One region of the Heyndrickxia faecalis genome, then DNA from elsewhere that is predicted to be linked to it. Evidence: a T-box and tRNA genes for the amino acid it is inferred to sense, from the RefSeq annotation. Region 1 holds a T-box; the other regions hold tRNA genes.
The links. The T-box of region 1 lies ahead of ABR335_RS07060 (valine--tRNA ligase). A T-box ahead of a tRNA ligase gene usually reads a tRNA of that ligase, here a tRNA-Val.

Region 1 (9,294 bases):
TCGACCAGCTTGCTGAAAAATACAATATCAATGTCCAGCAGATTTTAAGGATGAACCATTTGGAAGTGAACCAGGATGTATATGAGGGGCAAGTGCTGTACGTTCCCGCAAACGCGCGCGCCGAAAAAAATCACTGAGCCGGAGCATTCACAGGCACGGGCGTCTAGGTGAAGGATGCATCTGAAATTCAGGGGCTAAGCGCCTGCGTAAGGAAGCGTGCAAAACGAGCTATTCTTAACCTAGATTGCGCCTATGTTCAAGCCGCGGCGAATGCGGCGCAGCGGGGGAATGAAAATGAGCAAGCGCCTATTTTTCAGGAGAAGCGCTCTAAGAAGGTGAAACGGGTGACTGACCTTTCGCAGCAGGACATCAATCGGATTGTAAAGCATTACGGCCTGAACGCTGAATATGTCGGGCGGTACGGAAAAGTGTATAAAATTTATACCGGCCAGGGCATCTTTGCTTTAAAAAAAATTGCACCGCAAAACGGGATGGGATTTATCCGGCATGTCCAGTCTCTGTACCAGCGGGGATACAACCGTATTGTCCCGGTCTATCCCGCGTTGGACGGCCGTTACGGGGTGCTGTATAACGGGGCATTATACTATTTAATGCCCTGGCTGCCAAACGAAGAAAAAGAAGCACGCGGCGAGAAACATCAAAAAATGTTCAGGGAACTCGCACGCCTGCACAGCTTGTCCGTCAAAGATACGGAGATCTCAATAGAAAAACGGCGGGAATACTATGAAGAAACCCTTTCCCGCTGGTACGGGCAGCAGGATTTTTTGGAAGAGTTCCTTGAACGGTGTGAAGAGCAGGTCTATATGTCCCCGTTTGCCCTGTTGTACTGCACCTTTTACAATGAAACGAACCAGGCGCTCAAATTTTCGATCCGGCAGCTGGAAAACTGGTATGAACAATCAAAAGAGATGGAGAAAGCGAGAACGGTGACCATCCACGGAAAAATTTCAACGGAGCATTTTTTGTACGATGAACGCGGGCTCGGGTACTTTACCAATTTCGAACTGGCGAAAAACGCTGCGCCTTTTTATGACTTGCTTCCCTTCTTGTCGCGGACGCTCGATTCCTATCCGAGCCGGTTTGACGACTGCGTGGATTGGGTGAAGACCTATTTCAGCTATTTTCCGCTGAAAGAAGATGAAAAAAGCTTATTTTTCAGCTATCTCGCTTATCCCGCACCGATCATCCAAACCGTGGAGGAATACTTTGCAAATGAAGGAAAACGCCATGAAGCGAGAGCAGTCGCGAAACTGCAGGAAAAGTACTGGCGAATGAAAAATACCGAGTATGTCGTCATGCAGTTGTCACAAGGGGCCGCCCCCGCGTCATGAAAAGCAGGAACGGCCACTAAAACCATTCATACTGAAACCCGAGATAAATGAGAATAAATATGGCAAGCAGCAAAACGTCAAACGTCGTCGGAAAAATAATCGTACGGATGGCCTGAAAGACGGAGAACGGAAGAATCAGCTGCTTGCACACTTTTTTTGCATTCCGCGCCCATGTACGGACGGCCTGTTTGTCAATTTTTTTCTTCATCATCATCCACCTATCCCTCAAAAATAATGTATGAAAAGCGGGCGGATCAGTGCATCCGCCGCATATTTTTTCTAAAAATGGGCAATGCTATTGACGATTTTCACAAAAACCGATACCATAAACTATAGTCAATTTCAAAAATCAAAGTACAATGAACGGGAAGAGTACAGATTTTGTTTCCATGCAGAGAGGGAAATCAGCTGCTGAAAGATTTCCTATGCGAAACAGGCTGGAAGGTCGCCCGGGAGTAGCTTTTGTGAAACCGAAAGTAGCAAAAGCCGGCGAAGTGCCGTTAATGACCCGAGAGTGCCGGGCATCCGTTTGCCCGTGAAAAAAGGTGGTACCGCGAACAGACTCCTTTCGTCCTTTTATGGCGAAGGGAGTTTTTGTGTTTATCCGCAAAAAACGCAGAAAGGAATGATACAAATGGAACAGCAGGACATCAGCATGCCGACCAAATATGATCCGCAGGCTGTTGAAAAAGGGCGCTATGAATGGTGGGTGAACGGCAAATTTTTCGAAGCAAAAGGCGATCCGGAAAAGAAGCCGTACACGATTGTGATTCCGCCGCCGAACGTAACCGGCAAGCTCCATCTCGGCCATGCCTGGGATACGGCTTTGCAGGATATTTTAACCCGGATGAAACGGATGCAGGGCTATGATGTGCTCTGGCTGCCGGGGATGGACCACGCCGGGATTGCAACGCAGGCAAAAGTGGAAGCCAAACTGCGTGAAGAAGGCAAATCCCGCTATGACCTCGGCCGCGAGAAGTTTACGGAAGAAGCATGGAAGTGGAAAGCGGAATACGCTCACTTTATCCGCAAACAATGGGCGAAACTCGGCCTCGGGCTCGATTATTCGCGCGAACGTTTTACGCTCGATGAAGGGCTGTCAAAAGCTGTAAAAGAAGTATTTGTTTCGCTTTATAAAAAAGGCTTGATTTACCGCGGCGAGTACATCATCAACTGGGACCCGGAAACGAAAACGGCGCTTTCCGATATTGAAGTCGTCTACAAAGAGGTGCAGGGCGCATTTTACCATCTGGCATACCCGTTAAGCGACGGTTCCGGCACGATCGAAATCGCAACAACGCGCCCGGAAACGATGCTCGGTGATACGGCGGTCGCTGTCCACCCGGATGATGAACGCTACAAACATTTAATCGGGAAAACGATTGTATTGCCGATCGTCGGCCGCGAAATTCCGATTATCGCAGACGAGTATGTGGACATGACATTTGGTTCCGGTGCCGTAAAAATTACGCCGGCCCATGACCCGAACGACTTCGAAGTCGGGAACCGCCACAATCTCGAACGCATCCTTGTGATGAACGAGGACGGCACAATGAATGAAAATGCCGGAAAATACAAAGGGATGGACCGGTTTGCATGCCGCAAACAGATTGTGGAGGACTTGAAAGCACTCGGCGTTCTTGTCAAAGTGGAAGACCATCTCCATTCGGTCGGCCATTCCGAACGGAGCGGCGCGGTTGTCGAACCGTATTTGTCGACGCAATGGTTTGTGAAAATGCAGCCGCTCGCTGATGCTGCGGTAAAACTGCAGGCGTCGGAAGGAAAAGTCCATTTTGTGCCGGAACGCTTTGAAAAAACATACTTGCACTGGATGGAAAATATCCGCGACTGGTGCATTTCGCGCCAGCTCTGGTGGGGCCACCGGATTCCGGCCTGGTACCATAAAGAAACCGGCGAAGTGTATGTTGACACCGAGCCGCCCCGCGACATTGAAAACTGGGAACAGGATCCGGACGTGCTCGATACGTGGTTCAGCTCGGCGCTCTGGCCGTTTTCGACAATGGGTTGGCCGGATGAAGAAGCGAAAGACTACAAGCGTTATTATCCGACTGATACGCTTGTGACTGGCTATGACATCATTTTCTTCTGGGTATCGCGGATGATTTTCCAGGGGCTTGAGTTTACCGGCAAGCGCCCGTTCAAAGACGTCCTGATCCACGGTCTTGTCCGCGACGAGCAGGGGCGGAAAATGAGCAAATCGCTCGGCAACGGTGTCGACCCGATGGAAGTCATCGACAAATACGGCGCGGACTCGCTCCGCTATTTCCTTACCACCGGTAGCGCACCGGGCCAGGATTTGCGTTTCAGTTACGAAAAAGTTGAAGCGGTCTGGAATTTCGCCAATAAAATTTGGAACGCCTCCCGTTTTGCACTCATGAACATGAACGGGCTGAAATACGAAGAAATGGATCTGTCCGGTGAAAAATCAGTCGCTGACAAATGGATTTTAACGCGTTTGAACGAAACGATCGAAACCGTTACAAAACTGGCGGACAAATACGAATTTGGCGAAGCTGGGCGCGCACTTTACAATTTTATCTGGGACGATTTCTGCGACTGGTACATCGAAATGGCAAAACTGCCGCTCTACAGCGAAGATGAAGCAGCGAAGAAAACGACACGCTCGGTCCTTGCGTATGTGCTCGACAATACGATGCGGCTTTTGCACCCGTTCATGCCGTTTATTACCGAGGAAATTTGGCAAAACCTTCCGCATCAGGGGGAATCGATCACAACAGCCGCGTGGCCGGAAGTGGACGAAAGCCTTACAGATGCAGCGGCTAGCGAAGAAATGAAACTGCTTGTCGACATCATCCGTTCCGTCCGCAATATCCGCGCGGAAGTGAATACGCCGTTAAGCAAAAAAATCAAACTGCATTTGAAAGCGAAAGACGAAACGGTCTTAGCGGCTTTAAAACGAAACGAAGCGTACATTACCCGTTTCTGCAACCCGGATGAATTGAAAATGGGGCTTGACCTCGAGGCACCGGACAAAGCCATGACTGCAGTCGTTTCCGGCGTCGAACTGTTCCTGCCGCTTGAAGGACTCATTAATTTTGAAGAAGAACTGGCCCGGCTCCGGAAAGAGTTGGCGAAATGGAATAAAGAAGTCGAACGCGTCCAGAAAAAACTGTCCAATCAAGGGTTCCTGAAAAAAGCGCCGGAAAATGTCGTTGCCGAAGAACGGGCAAAAGAAAAAGACTATCTTGAAAAACGAAGCACCGTCGAAGCGCGCATCAAAGAACTTGAAAACCAGTAATACAAGGGTGGAAGGCGAATTCTTTACGGATTCGTCTTCCTTGCATACGGGAGGAAAGGCATATGTTTGAAACCTATGAAGAAGCGGTCGGCTGGATCCGGTCCCGCTCGAAATTCGGGATGAAACCAGGGCTTGAGCGGATGCAGTGGCTGATGGAAAAATTGCACCACCCGGAACAAAAAATCCGGACGGTTCACGTGGCCGGGACGAACGGCAAAGGGTCGACCGTCACCTTTTTGCGGAATATTTTAGAGCAGGCAGGCTATACGGTCGGCACCTTTACTTCCCCGTATATTGAGCAGTTTAACGAAAGGATCAGCATAAACGGATCGCCGGTGTCAGATGAAGACCTCGTCCGGCTTACAAACGCAATCCGCCTGCTTGCAGAAGAGCTGGAGCACACAGCATTCGGCGCACCGACAGAGTTTGAAGTCATTACAGCGATGTCGCTTTTGTATTTTGCCGACATCCAGCCGGTAGATATCGTTATCTATGAAGTCGGCCTTGGCGGCAGGCTTGATTCCACAAACGTCATCACACCGCTTGTCAGCCTGATTACCAATATCGGCCATGACCATATGAATGTGCTTGGCCATACGATTGCGGAGATCGCATTTGAAAAAGCGGGCATCATCAAACACGGGGTGCCGGTTGCAACGACAGCAATGCTGCCTGATGCGCTAGCGGTGATTGAAGAAAAAGCGGCAAAAGAAAAGGCACCGCTTTTCCGTGCCGGAAAGGAATTTTCTTTTGCGGAGATTGGTGGGGATCTAACTGGTGAACATTTCCGCTTTGCTTCTCCGTACGGCGCCTATGACTGCTTGTCGATCACCATGATGGGTCGCCATCAGATTTACAATGCCGCGCTTGCCGTTATGGGGGCAGAACTGTTAAGACATATCCACCATTTTCGCATCCCGCAGCATGCACTGGAAAAAGGCCTTCTCGAAAGCAAATGGATCGGCCGTTTTGAAAAACTGCTGGATGACCCGCCCGTTATCATTGACGGCGCCCACAACCCGGAAGGCATTGATAGCCTGATCGAAACGATGGACACCCATCTGCGCGGAAAAAAAATCCGCATGATTTTTTCCGCACTTGGCGACAAAGACTTGGATCACATGATTCCAAAACTCGACCACAAAACAGACGAAATCATTTTCACAACTTTTGATTTTCCAAGAGCCATTCCGGCAGAGGTGTTGTATAAGATAAGCCGTCATCAAAATAAATCATTTTCGGAGGATTGGAAAGAAACCGTACGCACCAAAATAAAAGAAATGAAAGGCTTAGAAGATGTTTTAGTGATTACAGGGTCCTTATACTTTATTTCAAAAGTCCGGAAATACATTTTGGGCCAATCAGAGAGAAATGGGCAGAGCTGAAAAAGTTCTGCCCTTTTTGTTTATTTGTTCTTGTATGTGTAAAATTTTACTCGAAGGGGCAAATGAGTGGAAAAAAATGGGAAGACACTCTATCATCTAAATGTACACCTTGAATGAACATCTAGAGAGAGGTCTTCCCATGGATATTATATCAATAATTGCTGGATTATTAAAGGGTACAAAGAGTCTTATGGAATTTGAAGAACAAATTAAAATTCTGATGCAGAAGGTTTTTACACAATGGGTTGGGGATGTATTTGAGGAGTTAGATAAAACAATTAAACAAAAGAAGTTGGAGGAAGGCTGGGAGTACTGCCGTAGTGATAACAGAAGCGTTCAGTTTCTATTTGGAAGTGTGACTTTTAAACGTTCATTAATGCGTGATAAGAGAGGGAACTCACATTATCCCTTGGATGAATGCTTGGGGCTGGTACCCCACCAGAGATATAGCCCGTTAGTGGAATTAAAGGTGGCAGAGTTGGCAAGTGAGAACACCTATCGGGAGGTGGCGAATATTTTAAAAGAATGGACAGCCGTGAGTCTTAGTCATACAACTGTAGGGGAAATGGTGAAACGCGTAGGAAAAACGCAGGTGGAAGCCGACAAGGCCCTTGTAGAAGAGATGGAAATAGCTGCTTCACTGCCTGATGGGAAGAAGGTAGACTACCTGTTTTCCGAAGCAGATGGCGTATTCATCCGGGGTCTGGAAAAGAAACAGAGTATGGAAGTCCGCCATGCCATTCTCTATGAAGGTTGGGAAACCAATGGAAAAAGGGTCTCACTGCGTCAGCCCACAGTCATCATGACGACGGAAGACATTCAGACATTTTGGGATGAAGTCCAAGCCACAGCTGCCAACACCTATTCCCTCGAAAAAGCGCATGTCATTACAAACAGTGATGGAGGTGCTGGGTACACAGCTGAACGGTTTCAAACAGCATTCTCACAGTCGGAATTTCCGGTGCTCAACCAGCTGGATACCTACCACGTTGCACAAGCCATCATAAGGACATTTGGGGGCGGAAAGAGCGAGATCAAGGAGCAAATTAGAAAAGCGATTAGAACGCATGACCTGGACCAATTCACGTTATATTTGGATACGCACGAAAGCACCTTGACGGATAAAAAGGCCCTCAAGAAAATCAAGGAATTCCGTTCGTATATCTTGAAAAACTGGGACCGCATTTTTGACTGGAGAGACAGGGTGAAAAACGTGCCGGAAGGTGCGAGAGGCCTAGGAGCGATGGAATCGAACCAAAGGCATATCTCCTTCAGGATGAAAAAAAGGGGCATGCATTGGAGTGAACTTGGCGCAGAAGCCATGGTGAAAATCAAACAAGGCATACTCAATGGGACATTGAGAGAAGCCTATCTGAAACACCGTTCAAGAAGCGAGAGAAAGCAACGGAACTTGAAACAATCCATCAGGATGTCTCAACTACTCAAGCAGCCTGTACGCCCGTCAGTGGGCGTAAAGCACGGATCAGTTGCCCTGCATTCAAGCAGTTCATCGGCAATGGGACATTTAAGCAAAATATTAGAGCTTTCGTTTTAAGCCTGGCTCAGTGGGGACTGATCGTTGAGGCGCGCGAAATTTACGAGACTCCTGCGGGAAAAGCGAGCCAGGAGAGACCCCGCAGCGAGGTACGAGCGAGGAGGCTCGCCGGCCGCCCGCGGAAAGCGAGTGAATTTCGCGCGCCTCAACATCCCCGTTATCCATCTTTATACGGAAATATCACATCTTTTCCGAAAATTACACCGAGCAAGTAAAGCACGGTAGCCGAAAGTGTACAAAAAGAGTGTCTTGGAATACCCGATATTTAAACCTTGTCGAGAAAAACTTGACACATACTTTGTTCTTTTGTTGAATTACTTTCCCGGCGCTTTTTGATAAAATAAGTTTTATAGGTAAGAAGGCTCATGACAAAATGCTTACGGAGGTTGCTATGAAAAAACCCCTTTTTAAAAACAGCCGGGGATTTACACTTGTCGAAGTGCTGGCTTCGATTACGATTTTAGCGATTGTGATGCTCACAGTGGGCGCCATCTTGGCCAATAATGCGGGTGTGACAAAAAAAGCGGATGACAGCGCCAGTACTTCAGCGGCGCTGTCCTGGACAGCATCAAAATGAATACGGAAACGGCCGGTGCTTCGTCAAGCGGCACATCCGGCGCTGCAACCGGCTCAGCTGCAGGAACGGGCACAACATCCGGCACTTCCAAAACGGCCGGCGAATCTTCTTCGGGAACGTCTAAAACCGGTTCCTCTTCCTCATCTGCTGCATCCAAAACGGCCGGTGAAACAAAGGGGGGCGGTTCCTCTTCCGCCCCGGCGGCAGCGGGTGGCACAGCCGGCGCGGACACTGCGGCAACCGGGGAAGCGGAAGGCGTCACGGTTTATGAAGCGACATATACGATCCAGCTCAATCAAGCCGCGCTCAATGCCGCCGGCAAAAGGGAGGAACAGCAATGAACCTCCGTTTAAACCGGAAGCAGCTTTTTATCATTCTTGCCCTCTTTGCCGTTTGCCTTGCCGGTGCAGCCGGTTTGTACTGGTTTGTGCTGGCGCCGGCCAAGTCCGGGCTGGCCGGGCAAAAAGCCGCGTTGAAATCGGAACAGCAGGTGCTATCCAGCCTGCAGTCAAAAAAACAGCAAAGCCCGGAACTGCAGCTTGGCAATGTCGTCAGCCTGATGCGGAAAATCCCGGCAAAACCGCTTGCGGAACAAGTGCTGCTTCAGTTCAGGATGGCAGAGGCCCTTTCCGGCAGCCGGATTACGGAAACAGACGCCCAGCAGGACTCCGCCGGTACGTCCGGGAGCGAGGAGGCTACACAAAGCACAACGAGCGGCACCTCATCCGGCACACAGCAAAAAACAGACGTGCTGCCTGCCGGTGTCAAAAAACTGTCGTATACTTTAAAAGTGGAGTCAGACAGCTACAAGAGCATGAAAACATTTTTACAGACGATTGAAAACTTGCCGCGCATTACGGTGATCGAAAGCCTCAATTTCAGTCCGGGGGAAGGAGCGCCTGGATCGAGTGGATTGCAGTACACCGTCACGGTCTCCACTTTTTATTACCCGGCGTTAAGCCGGTATTCGGACTATTTGCCGGAAATCGACGTGCCGGCAGCGGGCCGTAAAAGTGACCCGGTCGCAACAACGGCGCAATAAGTTTTCGGCATGTTCATCCTTGCCATTACATATGCTTAATATCACCTGTTGCTTGCCGGCAGCGAACCAAGAAAATACCATATGCTGAAAGATCAGAGGGATC
Region 2 (9,294 bases), 240 kb from region 1:
CTGGACACAACGCCGTCAATGCCGTTCGCGCCCCGGTTTGCCAGAATGCGGATCTTTTTATCTGTTGCCTGAAAAAATGTATCGACATCCCGGATCGGCATGCTGTTGCCGACAAAAAGGGTACTGCCGTCCGGCAAAGCAGCAGCAAGTTCGGTTACCGTTTTTCCTTCATCAAAGGTTTCTTCCGCCTCCAGCGAAGCCGTAACAATCTGCCGCGCCTGTTGATTCAATTTTTCCCACATGGTGAACCATTCCGAAACCGGGTTCATTACAATTATATTTGACAATTTTTTACAGAAATCAATTTCATCCGAATAAACAACCGTTGTCCCCCGCTTCACGGGATCGCGCCAGCCGTTTCCGCCGTCAACGATATAATGGGCAGCTGTTTTTACTTTTTTTAGCAAAAGGGTCAGCGGTTTGGAAACGGGCATGGCACCGAAGCGAATCACAACATCCGGTGCAAGGCGGTCGGCCCATTTCGGATCTTTTAGTAAGGAATCATAATTTTCAATGATCCTTTCTTTCCCGTGCCGGCCGCTTCGCAGTTGTGACAGCGGATCGGCCAGCACCGGGTAACCCGTTTTTTCGCTGAGCGCCACAACCGCCTCCGCAAAGCCGGGAATATCAATCGGCCCGCAAATGATCAGGCCGCGGTTCTTTTCCCGGATCTCTTTTGCCACGACTTCAACCGTTTCTTCTGAAAGTTGCAGGGTGCCGGAAAAATTTTCAATTGCCGGCACCGGTACTTCGCCGGCAAAAGGAGACGGCTTAAGAACCGGAACAAGCGGCTCGCGCAACGGAAAATTAAGATGCACGGGGCCCGCCGGCTGCTGTAGTGCCGTCACGACTGCCCTGGCCGCCGTCTGCCGGACAAATTGAAGCACTTCTTCTCCTGCTTCCGGAAGCGGCATCTCCTCAAACCATTTGACATGGGTGCCGTACAGCCGGATCTGGTCAATGGCCTGCGGGGCACCGACATTGCGCAGTTCATGCGGCCGGTCTGCCGTCAGCACAATAAGCGGCACGCGTGAAATATTGGCTTCCGCAACCGCCGGATAATAGTTGGCGGCAGCTGTGCCAGACGTACATAAAAGCACAACCGGTTTGCGTTTTTCTTTTGCAAGCCCGAGCGCAAAAAAAGCGGCTGACCGTTCATCAATATCCATGTAAATTTTAAAATCCGGATGTTCCGCTAACAACATCGCAATCGGCGTCGACCTTGACCCGGGGCTTACCACCGCATAGCGGATCCCCATCGCGGACAACTGCCGGATAAAAGCTGCCAAATAAGTTGTCATGATCTCCTGGTGTTCCACTCTATTTGCCTCCTAAAGCACGCAGCATTGGGGTAAATTTGACGCTTGTTTCTTTATATTCTTCTTCAGGTTCCGATTCCTTGACGACACCGCATCCGGCATAAAGGGATGCATGATCCTCCTTTAATAGTCCGGAGCGGATGCCGACGCAAAATTCGCCGCTTCCCCTGTAATCCACCCAGCCGATCGGCGCACCGTATAAACCGCGGTCCATTTTTTCAAGAAGCCGGATTGCTTCCATGGCCGGCTGCCGCGGAATACCGCCAAGTGCTGGCGTCGGATGGAGCGCTTTGACCAATTGAAAAAGGGTGGTGTCCTTGTCCTTCACTGTCCCGGTAACCGGGGTGTAAAGATGCTGGATATCGCGCATCCGCATCAACACAGGCGCATCCGGCACATTCAGCCCGTTGCAAAAAGGTTCAAGCACCTGCCGAATCATGGATACGACAAAACCATGCTCGCTTAAATTTTTCTGATCCGAAAGCAGCGCTTTTCCAAGTTCCAAATCCTCCGCCTCATTGCGGCCGCGTTTGATCGAACCGGCAAGACACGTCGATAAAATATGCCGGCCCGTTTTTTTCACCAGCCTTTCCGGCGAAGCCCCGATAAAACTTTCACTGCCTTCTTCCAGCACAAATAAATAGCTGTCATGCTGCTGGGCGGAAAGCGCCGCAAGCACCGCATCCGGGCTCGCCACACCGTCAAAAGCAAGTTCCAGTTTTCTTGCCAGGACAACTTTGTCCATTCTCCCTTCCCGGATAAACTCCACGGCTGTTGCGACACTTTTTTTCCATTCGTCCGAACCGATTTCCTTTACAGCTTTTAAAAGCGGAAGTGCAGGGAAAGCTGTACTGCCGTTTAAAAGGCTTCGCGCGGTTTCCTCCGCTTCCTGCACGCTCTCTGTTCCGCCGCATCCGTTTACCGTAAGAAAGACGGCATCTTTTTTAAACGTGAAAAGAATTTGCGGCACGCGGAAAATGCCTTGGCCAAATGTTTTCCATTCCTGCTTTGCAACCGTCCCGTCAAACGCAAAACCGCCGAAAAGCACAGGCCCTGTTCCCGTTTCACCGGTATCCGAATAAACTTCGCCCGCCCCCTTCAAATTTCGCCATTCGTCTTCCATTTGGGCAAAACCGTCAGAGGCTGTGACCGTACAGGACCATACGCGGCCAAAACCGACAAATACGGTTTCGCGATTCTTATCCTGCCAGAAAAACCGGCTGCCGTAAAAACGCGCGGCACCCGCTGTAAAAAGGCGGAGCGGATCCGGTGCAGTGCGGCATTTTATGACTTTGCTTACCAGTTTTAATGCCGGCGCCGTTTTTTCTTTCATTAATATATCCTCATTAGCCAAAAGATCTCCTCCAAACCTCTCTTGCTTTTTGCCGGGCCATCTATCACAGTTTTCATATGAAAACTTAACATTTTTATGAACATACCTCATCTATTATATAAAATTTGCCGGTTAAATTCAGCAAAACGGCTTAAAATAAGATTGCCAACCAAATACATTGACACATGGGCCTGATTTCCCTAAACTTTAAATGTACTAATTTCGCCATATTTATATAAGAATAGCATAAAAGGAGAGTAAGAAGATGAATGCGCAATCTTCTCCATCAATCGGCCCTGACAAAGGCTGGCGGATCTGGTGGCAATTAACACGGCCCCATACTTTAACGGCCGGTTTTGTGCCTGTCATTCTCGGGACAGTACTAGCTTTGGGCATTGCCCGCATCAATCTGCTGCTGTTTGCTGCAATGCTGGTTGCAACCCTGTTAATTCAGGCAGCAACCAATATGTTTAATGAATATTACGATTACAAACGCGGCCTTGATACCGAGCATTCCGTCGGGATCGGCGGGGCAATCGTCAGAAACGGCATCAAACCGAAAACGGTGCTCCACCTCGCCTTTGCTTTTTTCGGCGCAGCCATGCTGATCGGCGTTTACATTTGCTCGCAAAGTTCCTGGTGGATCGCTGTAATCGGCACTGTCTGCATGCTTGTTGCTTATCTTTACACTGCAGGGCCTTTTCCAATTTCATCGACGCCGCTTGGCGAACTGATTTCCGGCTTTTTTATGGGTGTAATTATTATATTAATATCGTTTTTTATCCAGACAAAAACGATCACATGGCCGATTGTATTTATTTCGATTCCGATTATGATTTTAATCGGTGCCATTATGCTGTCGAATAATATCCGCGATCTGGACGGCGATAAAGCAAATGGCAGAAAAACAATCGCCATTCTGCTCGGCCGGAAAGGAGCCATCCTGCTTCTGGCCGCAATGTTTGCCCTTTCCTATCTCTGGATGGCCGGGCTCGTTTTGTTCGGTGTTGTAACCCCGTGGGTATTGCTCGTTTTTGTCAGCACACCGAAACCGGTCCGGGCCATTAAAGGCTTTATTGGAAAAAGTGAACCGTTGCAAATGCTGCCTGCCATGAAAGCAACCGCACAGACAAACACCATTTTCGGGGTGCTTTTATCCATCAGCTTTTTGATCGATCATTTTATTTAAAAACAAACGGCGGAGTGTTGCACTCCGCCGTTTGTTTTTGCGTTTTTTCTATCATACTTTAACGGACCCGTAGCCTGGGTGAAGTCCTGAAGAGGTTTGCAGAAGTGAAAAAACGCGCAAAAAAAGCTGCTCCGGAAGTTTCCGGAACAGCTTCGTGACCAGTATGACCCGTACGGGATTCGAACCCGTGTTACCGCCGTGAAAGGGCGGTGTCTTAACCGCTTGACCAACGGGCCGGAAATGGCGGAGAAGGAGGGATTTGAACCCTCGCGCCGCTAATCGCGACCTACACCCTTAGCAGGGGCGCCTCTTCAGCCACTTGAGTACTTCTCCATATGGCTCCGCAGGTAGGATTCGAACCTACGACCGATCGGTTAACAGCCGATTGCTCTACCACTGAGCTACTGCGGAATATATGGGCCTAAATGGACTTGAACCATCGACCTCACGCTTATCAGGCGTGCGCTCTAACCAGCTGAGCTATAGGCCCAAAGTGGAGCGGGTGATGGGAATCGAACCCACGACAACAGCTTGGAAGGCTGTGGTTTTACCACTAAACTACACCCGCAGCAAAGGGCGGATGATGGGAATCGAACCCATGAATGCCGGAGCCACAATCCGGTGCGTTAACCACTTCGCCACAACCGCCATATATTTTTCATTGAAACCAATGGTGGCTCGGGACGGAATCGAACCGCCGACACAAGGATTTTCAGTCCTTTGCTCTACCGACTGAGCTACCGAGCCAAAACAAGCGGTCCCGACGGGAATCGAACCCGCGATCTCCTGCGTGACAGGCAGGCGTGATAACCGCTACACCACGGGACCAATTGCGGGGGCAGGATTTGAACCTGCGACCTTCGGGTTATGAGCCCGACGAGCTACCAGACTGCTCCACCCCGCGATGATAAAATAATGAAATGGCGGAGGAAGAGGGATTCGAACCCCCGCGCGGTGTAACCCGCCTGTCGGTTTTCAAGACCGATCCCTTCAGCCAGACTTGGGTATTCCTCCGTATGAAAAAATAAAAAATGGTGGACCTTGTAGGACTCGAACCTACGACCGGACGGTTATGAGCCGTCTGCTCTAACCAGCTGAGCTAAAGGTCCGATATATACAAAATATAGCGGCGGAGGGGATCGAACCCCCGACCTCACGGGTATGAACCGTACGCTCTAGCCAGCTGAGCTACGCCGCCGTTATTTGACTCTGTTTGGTGGATTGGTGGAGCCTAGCGGGATCGAACCGCTGACCTCCTGCGTGCAAAGCAGGCGCTCTCCCAGCTGAGCTAAGGCCCCGTTATGATCTTCATGGTCGGGAAGACAGGATTTGAACCTGCGACCCCATGGTCCCTAACCATGTGCTCTGCCAAGCTGAGCTACTTCCCGAAAAAGGAATAAGCGCGCCCAAGAGGAGTCGAACCCCTAACCTTTTGATCCGTAGTCAAACGCTCTATCCAATTGAGCTATGGGCGCATTTGTCATGGTACTGATGCCGAGGACCGGAGTCGAACCGGTACGGTAGTCACCTACCGCAGGATTTTAAGTCCTGTGCGTCTGCCAATTCCGCCACCCCGGCGGGATAAAATGGAGCGGAAGACGGGATTCGAACCCGCGACCCCCACCTTGGCAAGGTGATGTTCTACCACTGAACTACTTCCGCATATCATGTAAACAGTGCGGGTGAAGGGAGTCGAACCCCCACGCCTTACGGCGCCAGATCCTAAGTCTGGTGCGTCTGCCAATTCCGCCACACCCGCGATAAATGGTGAGCCATGCAGGATTCGAACCTGCGACCCTCTGATTAAAAGTCAGATGCTCTACCAACTGAGCTAATGGCTCATATCCGATAACGACATTACTTGTCACAAAGAGAATTATACTATATTGGGTTAAATATGTACATATCTATTTTTAAGATTCCCGGGAAGTATGGTGCCGGTCACAAGCCAGTATCCCCAACCTTCCGATGGAAGCCGGTTGCACCTGAATCGGAACGGCATAAAAATGGAGGATGACGGGATCGAACCGCCGACCCTCTGCTTGTAAGGCAGACGCTCTCCCAGCTGAGCTAATCCTCCGTATTATGGCCCGGCAACGTCCTACTCTCGCAGGGGGAGACCCCCAACTACCATCGGCGCTGGAAAGCTTAACTTCCGAGTTCGGGATGTGTTCGGGTGTGACCTTTCCGCCATTATCACCGGACCTGTATAATTTTGGGATGTGTTCCCTGAAAACCGGATAGGAGAAAAAACTGTAAACGGAGAATAGCTTTGGTTTCTAACTTTGAGAATTGTCCAGCTCCAGCGCCTTTGGCAAGGCACCTCCGCTTTTCTGTTTGGTTAAGTCCTCGATCGATTAGTATCCGTCAGCTCCACGCGTCGCCGCGCTTCCACCCCGGACCTATCAACCTGATCATCTTTCAGGGATCTTACCAGTATAAACTGTGGGAAATCTCATCTTGAGGGGGGCTTCATGCTTAGATGCTTTCAGCACTTATCCCTTCCGCACATAGCTACCCAGCGATGCCTTTGGCAAGACAACTGGTACACCAGCGGTGCGTCCATCCCGGTCCTCTCGTACTAAGGACAGCTCCTCTCAAATTTCCTGCGCCCGCGACGGATAGGGACCGAACTGTCTCACGACGTTCTGAACCCAGCTCGCGTACCGCTTTAATGGGCGAACAGCCCAACCCTTGGGACCGACTACAGCCCCAGGATGCGATGAGCCGACATCGAGGTGCCAAACCTCCCCGTCGATGTGGACTCTTGGGGGAGATCAGCCTGTTATCCCCAGGGTAGCTTTTATCCGTTGAGCGATGGCCCTTCCATGCGGAACCACCGGATCACTAAGCCCGACTTTCGTCCCTGCCCGACTTGTAAGTCTCGCAGTCAAGCTCCCTTATGCCTTTACACTCTGCGAATGATTTCCAACCATTCTGAGGGAACCTTTGGGCGCCTCCGTTACCTTTTAGGAGGCGACCGCCCCAGTCAAACTGCCTGCCTGACACTGTCTCCCACCCCGGTAAGGGGTGCGGGTTAGAATTTCAATACAGCCAGGGTAGTATCCCACCGATGCCTCCGCCGAAGCTGGCGCTCCGGTTTCCAAGGCTCCTACCTATCCTGTACAAGCTGTACCAAAATTCAATATCAGGCTGCAGTAAAGCTCCATGGGGTCTTTCCGTCCTGTCGCGGGTAACCTGCATCTTCACAGGTACTATAATTTCACCGAGTCTCTCGTTGAGACAGTGCCCAGATCGTTACACCTTTCGTGCGGGTCAGAACTTACCTGACAAGGAATTTCGCTACCTTAGGACCGTTATAGTTACGGCCGCCGTTTACTGGGGCTTCAGTTCAGAGCTTCGCCTTACGGCTAACCCCTCTCCTTAACCTTCCAGCACCGGGCAGGTGTCAGCCCCTATACTTCGCCTTGCGGCTTCGCAGAGACCTGTGTTTTTGCTAAACAGTCGCCTGGGCCTATTCACTGCGGCTTCCCGGGGCATACACCCCAAAAAGCACCCCTTCTCCCGAAGTTACGGGGTCATTTTGCCGAGTTCCTTAACGAGAGTTCTCTCGCTCACCTTAGGATTCTCTCCTCGCCTACCTGTGTCGGTTTGCGGTACGGGCGCCTTTCACCTCACTAGAGGCTTTTCTTGGCAGTGTGGAATCAGGAACTTCGGTACTAAAATTTCCCTCGCCATCACAGCTCCGCCTTGGTGCGAAGGATTTGCCTCCGCACCGGCCTAACTGCTTGGACGCGATCAACCAGTGTCGCGCTTACCCTATCCTCCTGCGTCCCCCCATCGTTCAAACGGTGAAGAGGCGGTACAGGAATATCAACCTGTTGTCCATCGCCTACGCCTTTCGGCCTCGGCTTAGGCCCCGACTAACCCTGAGCGGACGAGCCTTCCTCAGGAAACCTTAGGCATTCGGTGGAAGGGATTCTCACCCTTCTTTCGCTACTCATACCGGCATTCTCACTTCTAAGCGCTCCACCGGTCCTTCCGGTCCGGCTTCAACGCCCTTAGAACGCTCTCCTACCACGGACACCAAACGGTGTCCATCCGCAGCTTCGGTGATACGTTTAGCCCCGGTACATTTTCGGCGCAGCGTCACTCGACCAGTGAGCTATTACGCACTCTTTAAATGATGGCTGCTTCTAAGCCAACATCCTGGTTGTCTAAGCAACGCCACATCCTTTTCCACTTAACGTATACTTTGGGACCTTAGCTGGCGGTCCGGGCTGTTTCCCTTTCGACCATGGATCTTATCACTCACAGTCTGACTCCCAAGCATAAGTTTTTGGCATTCGGAGTTTGTCTGAATTCGGTAACCCGATGAGGGCCCCTCGTCCAAACAGTGCTCTACCTCCAAAACTCTCCGCTTGAGGCTAGCCCTAAAGCTATTTCGGAGAGAACCAGCTATCTCCAAGTTCGATTGGAATTTCTCCGCTACCCACACCTCATCCCCGCACTTTTCAACGTGCGTGGGTTCGGGCCTCCAGCAAGTGTTACCTTGCCTTCACCCTGGACATGGGTAGATCACCTGGTTTCGGGTCTGCGGCCTCATACTCTTTCGCCCTGTTCAGACTCGCTTTCGCTGCGGCTCCGCTTCTTCAGCTTAACCTTGCATGAGACCGTAACTCGCCGGTTCATTCTACAAAAGGCACGCCATCACCCGTTAACGGGCTCTGACTACTTGTAGGCACACGGTTTCAGGATCTCTTTCACTCCCCTCCCGGGGTGCTTTTCACCTTTCCCTCACGGTACTGGTTCACTATCGGTCACTAGGGAGTATTTAGCCTTGGGAGATGGTCCTCCCGGATTCCGGCGGGATTCCTCGTGTCCCGCCGTACTCAGGATCCACTCGGGAGAGAACGAAGTTTCAGTTACAGGGCTTTTACCTTCTCCGGCAGGCCTTTCCAGGCCGCTTCACTTACCCCGTTCTTTTGTAACTCCCATATGAGTGTCCTACAACCCCGGAAGGCAAGCCTTCCGGTTTGGGCTGTTTCCTGTTCGCTCGCCGCTACTTGGGAAATCGCAATTGCTTTCTCTTCCTCCGGGTACTGAGATGTTTCAGTTCCCCGGGTGTGCCCTTCCTGCCCTATGAATTCAGGCAGGAATCCTGTCCGATTAAAGACAGGGGGTTTCCCCATTCGGAAATCTCCGGATCAAAGCTTACGTACAGCTCCCCGGAGCATATCGGTGTTTGTACCGTCCTTCATCGGCTCCTAGTGCCAAGGCATTCACCGTGCGCCCTTTCTAACTTAACCATAAAAAGGTTTAAATCCAAAAATAAGCGATTCTCGGTTTACTTGGTTTGTTTCTCCTATCCGGTTTTCAAAGAACACATGTTGAAGGATTGAACCTTCAAAACTGAACAAAACGGAAACGTCAAACTTGATTTTGGAAAACGAAGTTTTCCTTTTATTCCTTAGAAAGGAGGTGATCCAGCC
Region 3 (9,294 bases), 510 kb from region 1:
AAGTGCTGCCGAATTTTTGCTGCCATAAACAATCTAACCAACAGCAAAAAAAAATAACCGTTCCCATCTCCTAGATAAAACTGCGGATAAGAAAGCCAATTTATACTTGTCTTTGTGCTGCCGGGTCTTCCTGGCTGTTTTTTCTTACTGTATAGGAGACAGCTAAAAAGATGATGGCGATGCCGGCTGCCTGCATATAGGACGGTGCGAAACCAGTGATGAAAATATCAAGCAAAATGGCAACGCACGGATCAAGATAAGAAAGGGCTGAGATGACGGACGTGCGCAAAAATCGGATGCTGCCATAAAACAGCAAATACACGATACCGGTATGGATGACACCTGTCAGCAAGCTGAATGTCCAGTTTTCGGGAGTGAGCCCAGTGTATTTTGAAAAGTCGACAAAAGGCGCCAGCATGATGACCCCGATGAATGTTTGCAGAAACGTGACGAGGTATGGACTTGCCTGTTTGATCCTTGTGCCGATCATCACTGTACCTGCATAAAAAATCGCCGCACAAAATGCGTAAACCGACCCAACCAGGAGAACGTGGCTGAACGCAGAGGAAGCTGTTACGGTAATCATGATGGTGCCGATAAAGGCCGCCAAAGTGGCAAGCAGTCCGCCCCATTGGAATTTTTCCCGGAACAGCGTCCAGCCTGCAACAAGCACAATGAGCGGAGCTGTATTGTAAATGGAAATCGCGGCGGTGACAGAAGTTTTTTCAAACGCCAAAAACAAGAAAAGCCAGTTGATGACAAGCGTAACACCTCCGCCTAAAATAAAGAGCATCTCTTTTATACTCCAGCGCTCTTTTTTGTACTGGCCGGTCGCAAGCCAGTAAACGGCTAAGATCGCTGAAGCACTCACACAGCGGACGAAAACGAGTTCCAGTGCGGGCAGGCCCGTATACTTAGAGAAAAATCCGATTGAACCAAAAATCACCATGGAGATGCTTAGTTTTAAAAATGCCGGTTTATTCATGAAAGTAATCCTTCTTTTATGTATAAAGTCGTATTTTCAGTATAATTTGTATTGAAAAAATTGTAAATAAAAGGCCTGGCACTTTGCGTGGCGCCAAGCCTTTTGTAGACCACGTATACGACCCTGCCGCCATCCTCCTCAAAGCGGATGCTGACGGAATCCTATATTTCTCCTCAAACCATTTGCGAATCGCTGGATTCAGTCAGGAAATCAAAATTTTTGCCGTTTTATAAAATGAACAAAATATTCCAGCCCTGTTATCTGCTGTACCAAGTCGTCATCATGCAAATGGGTGCTCGGACTTGATGTAAATACTTAAGTTCATTTCTAGTTGCTTGATCTCTTCTTTATTGTGTTTTAACATGGCTGCCACTTTATCGGCACGGGGCACCTTTTTTGGCAATCATCTTTTAGTCGAACCGAATCATGATTCTAGATGAATCCCCTTTAGCCAATTTGTCGAAACTCTCATTTATCTCATCCAAAGAAATGACATCACTTACCAATTCATCCACTGGCAAGCGGCCGTTTTTAAAAAGCCGGATATAATTTGGAATATCCCTTTCTGGAACACAGCTACCGATATAGGAACCTTTTAGCGTCCGTTCCTCAGCCGTCAGCGTTACATAAGGGAAAGAAAAATGATGTTTTGGATCCGGTAGTCCTGTCGTAACGGTTGTGCCACCGCGCTTGGTGATGGCGTATGCCGTTTCCATCGCCGGGACTGCACCTGCCGTCTCAAAAACAGTATCCAGTCCCCCGCCAGTTGCTTCACGTATTTTCTCAACAACATCTGGATCTTTGGAATCAAATACATCTGTTGCTCCAAACCTTTTTGCCAACGCAAATTTATTTTCATTGACATCTACTGCTACTACACGGCTCGCCCCTGCTGATACAGCCCCGATTAATGCGCTTAATCCGACGCCGCCCAAACCGACAACCGCAACTGTGCTGCCCAACTTAATCCGGGCTGTATTCACGACTGCCCCGACCCCCGTAATGACAGCGCATCCAAAAAGGGCAAGCTTTTCAAACGGAACGTCTTTTTCAATTTTAATCAAAGAACGACGGGACACAACAGCATATTCTGAAAAAGCGGATACGCCGAGATGGTGCATGATGTCTTCACCATTTGCATGCAGCCGGATGCCGCCTCCTGGTAAAGTACCTGCCGCGTTTGAAGCCGCACCCGTTTCGCATAATGCAGGGCGTCCCTCCTTGCACGGCAGGCATTCGCCACAGCTTGGTACAAACACACAAACAACATGGTCACCCGGCGCAAGATCTGTCACACCTTCACCGGTTTTCACCACTTCACCGGCAGCCTCATGCCCAAGAGCCATCGGTAAAGGCCGGGGTCTGCTGCCATTTATAACAGACAAATCCGAGTGGCACAAACTGGCCGCCTTCATCTTGACAAGCACTTCTCCTTGTTGCGGTTCATCGAGTTCCAATGTTTCAATTTTAATCGGTTTGCTTGCTGCATATGGCATAGCAGCACCTGATTCCCGTAGTACAGCAGCTCTGATCTTCACTCTCACCCATCTCCTCTGAAATTCGTTATGTATCAGCGCACTTGAACGGCTTTCAAAGCCTACGAATATCACTTATATGCTTTGTTTTCGGCGAATTGGGATTGCTGAACAAATCCGGAACGCCCGGAACTAGCTGATATGCTTCATAGCCTTGATAAGTATAGTGATTTGTGTCTAGATTCGCTATTATTAAATTCTTTATTTTATTTTACGACTGAATAATGAAAAAAACAAATAAGCAGCCTTTAGTAAATGCAAACCGAAATTCATCCCTTTCCTTCTGCCCTTCACCGATTGAAGAGAGTGACTTCTGCCGGAAAATGAAAAAACGCTCCTTACTAGATTATAAGGAACGTTTTACCGAAAAACTGAAATGTGATCTTTTGATACCGGTGGTCGGGGTCGAACCGACACTCCCGAAGGAACACGATTTTGAGTCGTGCGCGTCTGCCAATTCCGCCACACCGGCATGATCCTATGAATCGCAAACAAAGCTGTTTGTTATGTCACTTTTATAATTATATCCAGATCGTAAAAAATGTCAATAACCATTTTGTGAAAAAGGGAAGCAAAACAGCTCCCCTATTCACGCATGATCTTCCTTCAGTTCACTTAGGATCTCATAAGACCGCAGCCGCTCTTCATGGTTGTAAATATGCGATACAAACATCAACTCATCGACCTGTGTATCATCCAAAAATTCTTCCATTTTCTCTTTGATTGTCTGTTTTGAACCGATAAAAGCATATTCAAGCTGACGCAATGCCGCTTCTTTTTCAAACGGAGTCCAAATCCCGTTCATGCTATCGACAGGCGGCTGCAGCGTCTGCGATTTTCCACGGATAACGCCGAGGAAAAACTGGTACAGGCTTGTTGCGATCCTTTCTGCTTCTGCATCTGTGTCAGCTGCTACGCCATTCACACACGCAATCACATATGGCTTTTGCAAATACTTGGACGGTTTGAAGTTCTCCCGATAAAGGTATAAAGCATCAAACAATTGCGCTGGTGCAAAATGGCTTGCAAACGAAAACGGCAGGCCGAGCCTGGCAGCAAGTGTGGCACTGTATGTACTTGACCCAAGAAGCCAAACCGGAACATCCACCCCTTCTGCCACGACGGCCCGTGCATACGTCCTGCGTTCTTTATCCGAGAGAAAATAGTTCATCAGTTCTTGGACATTATCCGGAAAATCCATTTCCCCGCCCCTTAAATTCCTTCTGAGCGCCGCAGCTGTCAATTGGTCTGTACCCGGCGCACGGCCAAGGCCGAGATCAATTCTGCCTGGATAGATGGAACCCAGTGTTCCAAACTGCTCAGCCACGACAAGCGGTGCATGATTTGGAAGCATCACACCGCCAGACCCGACACGGATGGTTTTCGTCCCTGCCGCTATATACCCGACTAAAACAGCCGTTGCAGAGCTGGCTACTCCCACCATATTATGGTGCTCCGCGAGCCAGTATCGTTTGTAGCCCCAATTTTCAACATGCTGTGCGAGGCTTAGGCTATTTTTAAACGAATCTGCCGGTGTCTTTCCAGATAAAACGGGGATCAAATCTAAAACCGAAAATGCAACGTCATTCAACTTTTTTTGACTACCCATTGTCCGCTTCCTTTCCTTCTACTCGTGAAGATAGATCTATTGTAAAATAACAGATTCCCAAAACAAAATGATTTGCCTAACCTGTCCGGTGTATCCCAATGATGAGAACGTTCGTTTATGATACTGAAATTAAGGGAAAATGCAATGAAAAACAGTGCTCGTATGATCGGACCCATGGGCGTTGGGTGTTTCGGGTACAAGCTTCCCAATAGAAGCAGCAGAAAGAGCATTGGTATCCAAACTTCATGAAGTTGGCGAAATGGAAAATAGACTGCTTGTTGAAGCAGTATGCATAACTGGATCAATCGTTGGAAAGCCCCGTAAAAGTGAACAATCGAGAGAAAACCGGACCTTTTAAAGGAGGGGGTTAGCGATGCAAATTGGCATGGACTTATTAAAATTGATTATGGGCTTTCTTGCGCTCATTTTTTGTCTAAAATGTACCGGCGCCAAAAGCATTTCAAACCTTACGCCAATCGACTTCATCTGGAGCATAATGCTGTCTGAAATCGTCGGCAACGGCCTTTATGACCCAAGTGTAAAATGGTACTACATTCTTGTGATGCTTTCTGTTTAGGTCATCATTAAAATCATTTTTGACATCCTCATTTATCGCTATGATAAACTGGAAAAATTCCTTATCGGGGATAAAACGGTGATTATCGATAAAGGAAAAATTAACAAAGTCGTACTGAAAAAAAATAAAATTGATATGAATCAACTGTCGGAGTTATTGAGAAAGCAGGGCGTATTTTTGCTTGATGAAATTGACCAGGCCTATCTTGAAAAAGATGGGACGATTACGGTAAAAAAAAGAAAAAACAACCCTAGTAAATAGTAGGCTGCCCAGTTCTGTTCTCATTATAAAAGGAAAATCTAAGATAGTATTTCCAAACCTTTCTTATTAGATCAATTCCCTTTTTGTACAAGTTAAACAACTATAGATACTCACAAGTGTACGCTTTCAAGCAGCCACTTAAATTGGCCTCGGCTTCAATAATATAATTGCAATAAAAAAACGCTTCTCTTTATCTTGAGAAGCGTTCCATTTGGCATCAGCTTTCAATGTGATGCTATTATACCGGTGGTCGGGGTCGAACCGACACTCCCGAAGGAACACGATTTTGAGTCGTGCGCGTCTGCCAATTCCGCCACACCGGCATGATATGATGGAGGCGGCAACCGGAATCGAACCGGTGATAAAGGTTTTGCAGACCTCTGCCTTACCTCTTGGCTATGCCGCCATCAATGGAGCGGAAGACGGGATTCGAACCCGCGACCCCCACCTTGGCAAGGTGATGTTCTACCACTGAACTACTTCCGCATACTGGGCCAGCTGGATTCGAACCAGCGCATGACGGAGTCAAAGTCCGTTGCCTTACCGCTTGGCTATGGCCCAATAAATATGGGGCGGATGGTGGGAATCGAACCCACGAATGCCGGAGCCACAATCCGGTGCGTTAACCACTTCGCCACAACCGCCATCATAATGGCAGGGGCAGTAGGAATCGAACCCACACTGGAGGTTTTGGAGACCTCTGTTCTACCTTTAAACTATGCCCCTTTAAAAAATGGAGGGGGACGGATTCGAACCGCCGAACCCTGAGGGAGCGGATTTACAGTCCGCCGCGTTTAGCCACTTCGCTACCCCTCCATATTGCGTGGTGCCGGCCAGAGGACTTGAACCCCCAACCTACTGATTACAAGTCAGTTGCTCTACCAATTGAGCTAGACCGGCCAAATGGTGGCTCGGGACGGAATCGAACCGCCGACACAAGGATTTTCAGTCCTTTGCTCTACCGACTGAGCTACCGAGCCACAATTATGTAAAATGGATGGCGGTCCCGACGGGAATCGAACCCGCGATCTCCTGCGTGACAGGCAGGCGTGATAACCGCTACACTACGGGACCTTTATATGTAAATTGCGGGGGCAGGATTTGAACCTGCGACCTTCGGGTTATGAGCCCGACGAGCTACCAGACTGCTCCACCCCGCGATGATAAAATGGTGGAGGATGACGGGATCGAACCGCCGACCCTCTGCTTGTAAGGCAGACGCTCTCCCAGCTGAGCTAATCCTCCAGTTATAATGATGACCCGTACGGGATTCGAACCCGTGTTACCGCCGTGAAAGGGCGGTGTCTTAACCGCTTGACCAACGGGCCATATGGATCATGACGGAGAGCAAGGGATTCGAACCCTTGAGACAGCTTTTAGCCGCCTACACGATTTCCAATCGTGCTCCTTCGGCCTCTCGGACAGCTCTCCATGATGGCTCCGCAGGTAGGATTCGAACCTACGACCGATCGGTTAACAGCCGATTGCTCTACCACTGAGCTACTGCGGAATACAAGCCCGGCAGCGTCCTACTCTCGCAGGGGGAAACCCCCAACTACCATCGGCGCTGGAAAGCTTAACTTCCGTGTTCGGGATGGGAACGGGTGTGACCTTTCCGCCATCGCCACCGGACCTTAATGACAAAAATCATTATAACAAAGTTTTCATTTCTTATCAACAGGAATTATGTGATTCCCTGAAAACCGGATGGGAGAAAAAACTGTAAACGGAGAATGCGTTTTTACTTCTAACTTTGAGAATTGTCTAGCTCCAGCGCACCTTTTTCAAGGCGGCCTTCACTTTTCTATTTGGTTAAGTCCTCGATCGATTAGTATCCGTCAGCTCCACGCGTCGCCGCGCTTCCACCCCGGACCTATCAACCTGATCATCTTTCAGGGATCTTACCAGTATAAACTGTGGGAAATCTCATCTTGAGGGGGGCTTCATGCTTAGATGCTTTCAGCACTTATCCCTTCCGCACATAGCTACCCAGCGATGCCTTTGGCAAGACAACTGGTACACCAGCGGTGCGTCCATCCCGGTCCTCTCGTACTAAGGACAGCTCCTCTCAAATTTCCTGCGCCCGCGACGGATAGGGACCGAACTGTCTCACGACGTTCTGAACCCAGCTCGCGTACCGCTTTAATGGGCGAACAGCCCAACCCTTGGGACCGACTACAGCCCCAGGATGCGATGAGCCGACATCGAGGTGCCAAACCTCCCCGTCGATGTGGACTCTTGGGGGAGATCAGCCTGTTATCCCCAGGGTAGCTTTTATCCGTTGAGCGATGGCCCTTCCATGCGGAACCACCGGATCACTAAGCCCGACTTTCGTCCCTGCTCGACTTGTAAGTCTCGCAGTCAAGCTCCCTTATGCCTTTACACTCTGCGAATGATTTCCAACCATTCTGAGGGAACCTTTGGGCGCCTCCGTTACCTTTTAGGAGGCGACCGCCCCAGTCAAACTGCCTGCCTGACACTGTCTCCCACCCCGGTAAGGGGTGCGGGTTAGAATTTCAATACAGCCAGGGTAGTATCCCACCGATGCCTCCGCCGAAGCTGGCGCTCCGGTTTCCAAGGCTCCTACCTATCCTGTACAAGCTGTACCGAAATTCAATATCAGGCTGCAGTAAAGCTCCATGGGGTCTTTCCGTCCTGTCGCGGGTAACCTGCATCTTCACAGGTACTATAATTTCACCGAGTCTCTCGTTGAGACAGTGCCCAGATCGTTACACCTTTCGTGCGGGTCAGAACTTACCTGACAAGGAATTTCGCTACCTTAGGACCGTTATAGTTACGGCCGCCGTTTACTGGGGCTTCAGTTCAGAGCTTCGCCTTACGGCTAACCCCTCTCCTTAACCTTCCAGCACCGGGCAGGTGTCAGCCCCTATACTTCGCCTTGCGGCTTCGCAGAGACCTGTGTTTTTGCTAAACAGTCGCCTGGGCCTATTCACTGCGGCTTCCCGGGGCATACACCCCAAAAAGCACCCCTTCTCCCGAAGTTACGGGGTCATTTTGCCGAGTTCCTTAACGAGAGTTCTCTCGCTCACCTTAGGATTCTCTCCTCGCCTACCTGTGTCGGTTTGCGGTACGGGCGCCTTTCACCTCACTAGAGGCTTTTCTTGGCAGTGTGGAATCAGGAACTTCGGTACTAAAATTTCCCTCGCCATCACAGCTCCGCCTTGGCGCGAAGGATTTGCCTCCGCACCGGCCTAACTGCTTGGACGCGATCAACCAGTGTCGCGCTTGCCCTATCCTCCTGCGTCCCCCCATCGTTCAAACGGTGAAGAGGCGGTACAGGAATATCAACCTGTTGTCCATCGCCTACGCCTTTCGGCCTCGGCTTAGGCCCCGACTAACCCTGAGCGGACGAGCCTTCCTCAGGAAACCTTAGGCATTCGGTGGAAGGGATTCTCACCCTTCTTTCGCTACTCATACCGGCATTCTCACTTCTAAGCACTCCACCGGTCCTTCCGGTCCGGCTTCAACGCCCTTAGAACGCTCTCCTACCACGGACACCAAATGGTGTCCATCCGCAGCTTCGGTGATACGTTTAGCCCCGGTACATTTTCGGCGCAGCGTCACTCGACCAGTGAGCTATTACGCACTCTTTGAATGATGGCTGCTTCTAAGCCAACATCCTGGTTGTCTAAGCAACGCCACATCCTTTTCCACTTAACGTATACTTTGGGACCTTAGCTGGCGGTCTGGGCTGTTTCCCTTTCGACCATGGATCTTATCACTCACAGTCTGACTCCCAAGCATAAGTTTTTGGCATTCGGAGTTTGTCTGAATTCGGTAACCCGATGAGGGCCCCTCGTCCAAACAGTGCTCTACCTCCAAAACTCTTCGCTTGAGGCTAGCCCTAAGGCTATTTCGGAGAGAACCAGCTATCTCCAAGTTCGATTGGAATTTCTCCGCTACCCACACCTCATCCCCGCACTTTTCAACGTGCGTGGGTTCGGGCCTCCAGCAAGTGTTACCTTGCCTTCACCCTGGACATGGGTAGATCACCTGGTTTCGGGTCTGCGGCCTCATACTCTTTCGCCCTGTTCAGACTCGCTTTCGCTGCGGCTCCGCTTCTTCAGCTTAACCTTGCATGAGACCGTAACTCGCCGGTTCATTCTACAAAAGGCACGCCATCACCCGTTAACGGGCTCTGACTACTTGTAGGCACACGGTTTCAGGATCTCTTTCACTCCCCTCCCGGGGTGCTTTTCACCTTTCCCTCACGGTACTAGTTCACTATCGGTCACTAGGGAGTATTTAGCCTTGGGAGATGGTCCTCCCGGATTCCGGCGGGATTCCTCGTGTCCCGCCGTACTCA

Region 2: it has a tRNA-Val gene. The T-box ahead of ABR335_RS07060 (valine--tRNA ligase) is inferred to sense a tRNA for this amino acid. The anticodon was not compared.
Region 3: it has a tRNA-Val gene. The T-box ahead of ABR335_RS07060 (valine--tRNA ligase) is inferred to sense a tRNA for this amino acid. The anticodon was not compared.

The regions. Positions count from the first base shown of each region.
Region 1 covers NZ_CP158453.1:1,495,842-1,505,135, forward strand. The annotation lists gene ABR335_RS07045 (LysM peptidoglycan-binding domain-containing protein) at 1-137, shown strand, start outside; gene ysxE (spore coat protein YsxE) at 336-1,352, shown strand; gene ABR335_RS07055 (hypothetical protein) at 1,369-1,560, opposite strand; T-box leader at 1,703-1,931, shown strand; gene ABR335_RS07060 (valine--tRNA ligase) at 1,987-4,632, shown strand; gene ABR335_RS07065 (bifunctional folylpolyglutamate synthase/dihydrofolate synthase) at 4,695-6,017, shown strand; gene ABR335_RS07070 (ISLre2 family transposase) at 6,157-7,572, shown strand; gene ABR335_RS07075 (PulJ/GspJ family protein) at 7,964-8,149, shown strand; gene ABR335_RS07080 (hypothetical protein) at 8,146-8,490, shown strand; gene pilO (type 4a pilus biogenesis protein PilO) at 8,487-9,191, shown strand.
Region 2 covers NZ_CP158453.1:1,257,958-1,267,251, reverse strand. The annotation lists gene menD (2-succinyl-5-enolpyruvyl-6-hydroxy-3-cyclohexene-1-carboxylic-acid synthase) at 1-1,319, opposite strand, end outside; gene ABR335_RS05980 (isochorismate synthase) at 1,321-2,652, opposite strand; gene ABR335_RS05975 (1,4-dihydroxy-2-naphthoate polyprenyltransferase) at 2,918-3,841, shown strand; tRNA gene ABR335_RS05970 (tRNA-Glu) at 4,006-4,077, opposite strand; tRNA gene ABR335_RS05965 (tRNA-Ser) at 4,083-4,174, opposite strand; tRNA gene ABR335_RS05960 (tRNA-Asn) at 4,178-4,252, opposite strand; tRNA gene ABR335_RS05955 (tRNA-Ile) at 4,258-4,331, opposite strand; tRNA gene ABR335_RS05950 (tRNA-Gly) at 4,336-4,409, opposite strand; tRNA gene ABR335_RS05945 (tRNA-His) at 4,417-4,489, opposite strand; tRNA gene ABR335_RS05940 (tRNA-Phe) at 4,513-4,588, opposite strand; tRNA gene ABR335_RS05935 (tRNA-Asp) at 4,597-4,669, opposite strand; tRNA gene ABR335_RS05930 (tRNA-Met) at 4,672-4,745, opposite strand; tRNA gene ABR335_RS05925 (tRNA-Ser) at 4,763-4,855, opposite strand; tRNA gene ABR335_RS05920 (tRNA-Ile) at 4,874-4,950, opposite strand; tRNA gene ABR335_RS05915 (tRNA-Met) at 4,966-5,039, opposite strand; tRNA gene ABR335_RS05910 (tRNA-Ala) at 5,064-5,139, opposite strand; tRNA gene ABR335_RS05905 (tRNA-Pro) at 5,153-5,229, opposite strand; tRNA gene ABR335_RS05900 (tRNA-Arg) at 5,243-5,316, opposite strand; tRNA gene ABR335_RS05895 (tRNA-Leu) at 5,334-5,419, opposite strand; tRNA gene ABR335_RS05890 (tRNA-Gly) at 5,429-5,503, opposite strand; tRNA gene ABR335_RS05885 (tRNA-Leu) at 5,519-5,600, opposite strand; tRNA gene ABR335_RS05880 (tRNA-Lys) at 5,607-5,682, opposite strand; tRNA gene ABR335_RS05875 (tRNA-Val) at 5,849-5,921, opposite strand; rRNA gene rrf (5S ribosomal RNA) at 5,930-6,045, opposite strand; rRNA gene ABR335_RS05865 (23S ribosomal RNA) at 6,179-9,111, opposite strand; rRNA gene ABR335_RS05860 (16S ribosomal RNA) at 9,277-9,294, opposite strand, start outside.
Region 3 covers NZ_CP158453.1:983,590-992,883, reverse strand. The annotation lists gene ABR335_RS04580 (DMT family transporter) at 101-985, opposite strand; gene ABR335_RS04575 (zinc-dependent alcohol dehydrogenase family protein) at 1,396-2,523, opposite strand; tRNA gene ABR335_RS04570 (tRNA-Leu) at 2,911-2,992, opposite strand; gene ABR335_RS04565 (LLM class flavin-dependent oxidoreductase) at 3,110-4,129, opposite strand; gene ABR335_RS04560 (hypothetical protein) at 4,503-4,706, shown strand; gene ABR335_RS04555 (YetF domain-containing protein) at 4,710-4,967, shown strand; tRNA gene ABR335_RS04550 (tRNA-Leu) at 5,209-5,290, opposite strand; tRNA gene ABR335_RS04545 (tRNA-Cys) at 5,300-5,373, opposite strand; tRNA gene ABR335_RS04540 (tRNA-Gly) at 5,379-5,453, opposite strand; tRNA gene ABR335_RS04535 (tRNA-Gln) at 5,457-5,528, opposite strand; tRNA gene ABR335_RS04530 (tRNA-His) at 5,536-5,611, opposite strand; tRNA gene ABR335_RS04525 (tRNA-Trp) at 5,620-5,693, opposite strand; tRNA gene ABR335_RS04520 (tRNA-Tyr) at 5,702-5,783, opposite strand; tRNA gene ABR335_RS04515 (tRNA-Thr) at 5,792-5,867, opposite strand; tRNA gene ABR335_RS04510 (tRNA-Phe) at 5,872-5,947, opposite strand; tRNA gene ABR335_RS04505 (tRNA-Asp) at 5,966-6,041, opposite strand; tRNA gene ABR335_RS04500 (tRNA-Met) at 6,054-6,127, opposite strand; tRNA gene ABR335_RS04495 (tRNA-Val) at 6,137-6,212, opposite strand; tRNA gene ABR335_RS04490 (tRNA-Glu) at 6,224-6,295, opposite strand; tRNA gene ABR335_RS04485 (tRNA-Ser) at 6,309-6,398, opposite strand; tRNA gene ABR335_RS04480 (tRNA-Asn) at 6,403-6,477, opposite strand; rRNA gene rrf (5S ribosomal RNA) at 6,484-6,599, opposite strand; rRNA gene ABR335_RS04470 (23S ribosomal RNA) at 6,776-9,294, opposite strand, start outside.